Linked DNA regions of Ancylothrix sp. D3o. The protein of the gene in region 1 interacts with the protein of each later gene in a pairwise test. Links are inferred from orthologs where the notes say so. Each region holds a gene or a part of one and is shown on either strand. Other genes may lie near its edges.

Evidence for each region.
Region 2: the proteins of NG798_RS13100 (region 1) and NG798_RS07355 interact in binary tests that used the Escherichia coli proteins (3 or more experiments, as listed by UniProt). The link is inferred for Ancylothrix sp. D3o from one-to-one orthologs.

The regions. Positions count from the first base shown.
Region 1 is NZ_JAMXEX010000006.1:41,218-44,490, reverse strand. Bases 48-2,996 are described here. They hold NG798_RS13100 (transglycosylase domain-containing protein), read left to right. Parts: upstream 48-541; coding sequence 542-2,452; downstream 2,453-2,996. Other genes in these bases: NG798_RS13095 (DUF1825 family protein), read right to left, coding at 2,572-2,895; tyrS (tyrosine--tRNA ligase), read right to left, coding at 48-192. In the rest of the region: more of tyrS, read right to left, coding at 1-47; lepB (signal peptidase I), read right to left, coding at 3,012-3,273. UniProt on the Escherichia coli protein: Cell wall formation. Synthesis of cross-linked peptidoglycan from the lipid intermediates.
Region 2 is NZ_JAMXEX010000002.1:737,210-740,449, forward strand. The notes cover bases 38-2,953. They hold NG798_RS07355 (penicillin-binding protein 2), read left to right. Parts: upstream 38-511; coding sequence 512-2,395; downstream 2,396-2,953. Other genes in these bases: NG798_RS07350 (hypothetical protein), read left to right, coding at 38-372; NG798_RS07360 (thioredoxin domain-containing protein), read right to left, coding at 2,457-2,953. Also shown: more of NG798_RS07350, read left to right, coding at 1-37; more of NG798_RS07360, read right to left, coding at 2,954-3,240. UniProt on the Escherichia coli protein: Essential cell division protein that catalyzes cross-linking of the peptidoglycan cell wall at the division septum. Required for localization of FtsN.

The DNA.
Region 1 (3,273 bases):
ACTACCCGTCGGGTCAATTCCAAGTTTCACCCGCAGAGGCCGGTCAGATTTCAGTAACCTTTGGATGAGATTTTCGTCAGAATCGCTAGAGTCGGGCCGGTCGGGGAAAATTTCACTGACACCCCGACGCAGCCAAGAAAAATCTACCGATTGCTCGGACATTGTTGTTAAAACCATAGTTTGAGAAACCATAATTTGATTACACAGACTGCTATAAAACCCTGGGGGAGCGCTCCCTAAACGGTAAAAAATTTCACAGCCAGATTACTATATGCAAAAATTGGAGAAATATCTATATGATCTCAAAAAACTCTCCTATTGCTCTGAGACTGCTATCAAGTAGACTTTTGTTCTGTCCTGATGGCTAAGAGCGGGGGTGGTGAAAATACTAAAAGTCAGCGGATTAGCCGTTTTTTGGGTGGCGGTGATGCCACACTCAAACTAAAATTTTTAAGGAATCCACCCGCAGACCCTTGTTTCGTATCGTAATAGTTGGCGAAGCCATTAAGCCTTTTTTTTCGTTGAGGATGTGATAAAAGCCGTGTCAACAAACACAATTAGACAAGAACGAGTTAAAAACACAGCCCCGATCTTTGGGTTTGTCCAAGGAGTCAGCAAGGTAACAGCCGGCACACTTTTAGGCATTACCATGTTGGCAAGTTCGGTGGTGGCCGGTGGGCTGGTGGGCTTGGCGATCAGTTTCCGCAACTTACCGGATGTGCGTGTATTGCGTAACTATGTGCCCACAGAAACTACCCACATATATGACATCAACGGCGCACTCCTCACGAGTATCCACGATGAGGCAAATCGAGAAGTCGTCCCCCTTAATAAAATTTCTCCTGACCTCAAGCGAGCCATTTTAGCTATTGAAGACAGCCATTTTTACAGCCATCACGGTATTAACCCCGGCGGCGTTTTGCGGGCTATGGTGGCGAATATGGAAAGTGGCCGAACCGTTGAGGGTGGTTCTACGCTGACGATGCAGTTAGTCAAAAACTTGTTTTTGTCTCCCGCCCAAAAAGTTAGCCGAAAAGCTGCTGAGGCGGTTATGGCCATTCGTTTAGAGCAAATTTTTGGCAAAGAGCAAATTTTAGAGTTATATCTCAACCAAGTTTACTGGGGACATAACTTGTATGGAGTGGAAACGGCGTCTCGGAGTTATTTTAATAAGTCAGCTTCGCAGTTAAATTTAGCAGAATCGGCAATGATGGCCGGTTTGGTGCAAGCGCCAGAAGAGTTTAGTCCGTTTGTTGATTATAAAACTGCTAAACAGCGGCAGGCGATTGTCCTTAACCGGATGAAAGAGCTTAAGTGGATTACGCCAGAAGAGGCTGATGCTGCCAAAAAACAACCTCTGAAAATCGGTAAAATTACGTCGTTTCCGGGTAGTAAGATTCCTTATGTCACCAATGCAGTCGTACAGGAATTGAGCAAACGTTTCGGACGGGATGCGGTGCTCAAAGGTGGGATGCGTATTCAAACTACCATTGATACAAAAATGCAGCGCTTGGCTGAAAGAACCGTTAAGGAAGCCTACGAACGCCTGAAATATCAAATTGGTAATGACCAAATGGCTTTAGTGGCCGTTGACCCTCGTACCCATTATGTTAAGGCTATGGTGGGTGGGGTTGATTTTGAGAAAAGTCAATATAACCGGGCTGTACAAGCGCAGCGGCAACCGGGGTCTGCTTTTAAACCGTTTGTTTATTATGCGGCGTTTGCTTCAGGGAAATATGGCCCGGATTCAATTGTGATGGATACGCCGGTGACTTATCCTGATGGAGATTTCGGTTATTCTCCAAGAAACTATGGTGGTGGGTTTTCTGGGGCTGTGTCAATTCGGCAAGCTTTGGCTGTGTCTTTAAATATTCCTGCTGTTAAGTTGGGGCAGGAAATTGGTTTAAATAAGGTGATTGAAATTTGCCGCACTTTGGGGATTAAGAGTCCAATGCAGCCGGTGATTTCTTTGCCGTTGGGTGCGGTTGATTTAACGCCGATGGAAATGGCGGGTGCTTTTGCGACGTTTGCTAATAATGGCTGGCATTCGGAACCTACGTTTATTGTGCAGGTAACAGACAGTACGGGGCAGGTTTTGCTAGATAATACGCCGAAACCGCGTTTGGTGCTTGATCCTTGGGCTTCGGCTTCTCTGAATAGTGCTTTACAGGGGGTTATTAACCAAGGGACGGCTACTTCGGCGGCGATTGGCAGGCCGGCTGCCGGTAAAACAGGTACGACTTCTGCGGAACGCGATATCTGGTTTGTGGGTTATGTACCCCAGTTATCTGTGGCGTTGTGGATAGGCAATGATGATTATACGCCGCTGGCGGCGGGGGCAACGGGTGGGGGTTTTGTGGCGCCGGTTTGGCGTGATTTTATGGTTCAGGCATTGCAAGGCACGCCGGTGGAGTATTTCCGTCCCGCTTCTGATTTTGAGCCTCCCCAATAAGGAGGATTTTGGATGGCTAAAAAACCGGGTTTTTGTGGCTGAGAAACCGGGTTTCTAAGAGCTTTTTGATTTCATTCAAAAGTTTATAATCAGATACCCGGTTTCTAAATTTTTGTTCGTCACGCTTGCTTCTCTAACTCTGCCTTCATTCTTTCGAGGGTAAAATTCATTTGCTCAAACATTTGTTGAGGAGTCATGCCAAACTGACCTAGCTGAGTCTTCAATTGCTCCACTGTCATTTGTGCCATAAAATCTTCTGAAAGTTCAAAGCGTTTCATAAAAATGCGATAGCGATCCATCATCGCCTCCATTTGGTCAATGAAAAGCTTTTTGCCTTCGCGGTCAAACTTACCATAACTACCGCCTAACTTAATTAGGGCTTGATAGTCCTCAAATAACTGTTTAGCTTCTTGCTGAACGATTTCCGAATCAAAAAATCCCATTGCCCCGATTACCTTATACTCAACAACTAAGTAAAAAGTCGCCAATCGCCTGTCTTACCTAAACCTATTTTAATGCAGTACCAACTTTTGGCTAAAATTTTCCAGTGTGGAAACCCCTAAAAGCGCACCGGCCCAAAACGCTCAAGCGGCCAAAACCGAAACACCGCCCGCCCCACAATATTTTCCTCTGGCAAAAATCCCCAGATATGCGAGTCATTGCTATAGTTACGGTTATCTCCCATCACAAACAAAGATCCAGACGGAACAGTGGCCGGTGACATCTCATAATTAGGCGGTTGGGCGATGTAATCTTCCGTTAAAGCTTTTCCATCCCGGTAAACTTTCCCCTGCTTAACTTCTATTGTTTGACCGGCCCGC
Region 2 (3,240 bases), on another replicon or contig:
CCGACACAGATGCCGGTGTGGTTGCGTTCTTTGATAGAAGCTCAACAAGCTTCATCGATATTAACCTTGGTTTTAGTCGCGGCTTGTTTAAGCGTCTATGGCTTCACCGTCTACTCCCAGGAAAAATGGCAACAAGAATCGAGCAAACTGAACTCTTTGCGCCGCGACGAGCGCCAATTGATCGCCGCCAATGAAACCCTCAAAAATCAAATTGCCAAATTAGCCGACCGTCCGGGCAGCGGTTTAGTGCAACCCAATTCCTCTCAAATTATGTTTCTCGAACCAGCCCCCCAGCGCACTCAACCAGCAACCCCCGCCCAGTCTCGCCCAGTAATGCCCCAAGATACCGAGCCCGCTCCTCTCGGTTACTAACATTTGTGGCCCAATGGACATAAATAGCAGCAATTGGCCGTTTTTTTTCCAAAAAACCACCGATGGGTTGATTGACAAGGGTAAGTAAATAAAACCCCAACAAGAGTTATTGTTTGCGAGAATACAGGCCGAGGAAATAATGGATGCCAGCAACCCCCCAAACTCAAAATTAAAAGCTTTTAAAGGTCGCAAAAATAACCGGCGCTTGAGCGTTGTTAGCAACAATTCGCCTCCCCTACGCGAGGCTAAGCGAACAAGAAAGGACAAAACCGGCATCCCCTCCAACCAACCAACCCCGCTCAACCGAAGACGCCGCCGCCGTCCTCAGAAGCCGTCTTCTCCACCGGCTATCGAGATGTCGCCTCGCGGTAGGCGCTGGAGATTGTTATTGGTGTGGGGAGTTTTGCTGGCAGGCAGTCTAGGTTTAACCTTAAATTTAGTTAAACTACAAATTTTTAAAGGCTCGGATCTGCGTGCACGAGCAATGGCTCAGCAACAACTCGCTCCTACCCGCATGATCCCCCGACGGCCTATTATTGACCGTCAAGGTAATTTTTTAGCCATCGACCGGCCCGTTTATACGCTCTATGCTCACCCGGTGATGTTTAACCAGCCAGCCGTTGAGGTAGCCGAAAAGTTAGCGCCGCTTTTGCAGCGAAAAAAGTCAGAATTAATCGATTTATTCTCTCAGGGAGACACCGGCCTCAAAGTTTCTGAGTTTCTCTCAGAACAAGTGCGCTCTCGAATTGTTGAACTCAGGCTCGATGGTTTAGAACTGTTAGAAAGTTATGCTCGTCTCTACCCCTACGAAGACCTTGCGGCTGAGGTTGTGGGCTATGTGGATGCAGAAAATCTTCCTCAAGCCGGTGTTGAATACAGTTTTTCTCAAATGCTTGAGCGCAATGTTCCCCCCCACAGTCCTGGTTTTGTGGCTATTGATGAGTTGCGTTTACAATTGACGCTTGATAGCCGGTTACAGCGAGCCGTCCGCAGAGCTTTGAGTGAAAAAATGACAGAGTTTAAAGCCAAACGCGGGACTGTAATTGTTATGGATGCTGTAGATGGTTCGCTTTTGGCGCTGGTTTGCGAACCAACTTACGACCCGAATCAGTATTTCAAATATGATTTGTCTCGCTTTAAAAATTGGGCTGTTTCTGATATTTATGAACCCGGTTCTACTTTCAAACCCTTGACAATTGCGATAGCGCTGGAAGCAGGAACGGTTCAACCTGATTCGGTGGTGTACGACAGCGGACAGCTTTATGTGAATGGGGCGACGATTGGTAACGCTGATGGAGCCGGTCGCGGTACGATTTCTCTGACGGAAGTGATGCAATATTCTAATAACGTCGGCACGGCACAAGTGGCTTTTTCGCTGAAACAAGATTTGTTTTATAAGTGGTTAGAACGTTTAGGATTAGGTTCAACTCTCAAAACAGATTTACCTTTTGCCGGTCGAAGTCAAATTTTGAGTGAAAAAGAATTTTTGGCCGGCAAAGTTAATGCAGCCACTACAGCGTTTGGACAAAGTTTTGCAATTACTCCTTTGCAACTTGTAGAATTTTATGGAGCTTTAGCCAATGGTGGCAAATTAGTTTCTCCCCATGTTGTCAAAGGTTTGACTGATAGTAATGGCAAATATTATTGGCAGCCAAAATTAGAAGAAGCCGAGCAAATTTTCTCGCCTAGTACCACGAAAGCGGTTCTTGCCATGATGGAAAAAGTAGTAACTGATGGCACCGGCAAAGCCGCTCAAATTGAAGGTTATCGCATTGCAGGCAAAACCGGCACCGCTCAAAAATCTAGCGCTTCTGGAGGCTATTCTGATTATGCCAAAATCGTGAGTTTTGGGGCTGTAGTGCCGGCAGAATCACCCCGTTATGTAGTAGTAGCAATTGTGGATGAGCCGGTGGGGGGAAGTGGCGGCGAGGTAGGAGCACCAATTGTTAAAACTGTCATTGAAGCCTTAATCGCTCTTGAAAAAATCCCCCCTACGACAGCCCCAGAAAATAATCGCCGATAAACCCAGAAACCTGCTGTGCATTTATCTGCATTTATCTGCGTTTATCTGCTATAGGATGCGGTTAATTTCTTCTTAAATTTTGACTCTCCCGAATTTGCTGTAACAGTTTCTCAATTGTTGTAGCCGGTTCCAAACACCGTAAACCTTGACAAACCAATCCAACACTACCCGCCGGCAAACCTGTTTCTACTTTATAAACTCCTGCCGGCCCGTATTCCTTAATAAGTTGAGCAATCTGTTCCGAACCTGTGCGAATTAAAGTTTGATTTTGATACCAGTCAAGGGCGCTAAATAAACTCGGACAACCTTGGGAAGCTTGCAACATAGCACTGCTAAAAGCTTCTAACGTTTTTTCTGCTTTTGCCAGATATTCTAGGTTCTCGCTGAGTTCTGTAAGACGCACTAAATTTGCAATAGCTATACCATTTGCCGAAGGAGTCGCATTGTCTATATAACTGCGTTCTCGGACTAATAAATCTTGACTGGCATCACTGGCTGTATTGTAATAACCGCCACTTTCAGAACTCCACAAAAATTCGTCAAATTCGGCTTGTAATTTGAGGGCGTTTTCTAACCATTGGTTAGGCTCCAATGAGGGATAAATTAAACAAGCTTGATGAATATCAAGTAAAGCTTTGATGAAAAAAGCGTAGTCTTCTGATTGAGCTAAAATTGAAGTTTCGCCGTCATAGTTGAGCCGGTGAAAGCGATTTTCTATGAATTGATTTTTGAGGATAAATTCTGCGGCTTTGATGGCAAGTTGGAGATATTCGAGTTTGCCAAAAACAGCAGAAGCCCTGGCTAAACCGGATATCATTAAACTATTCCAGGCGACGATCATTTTT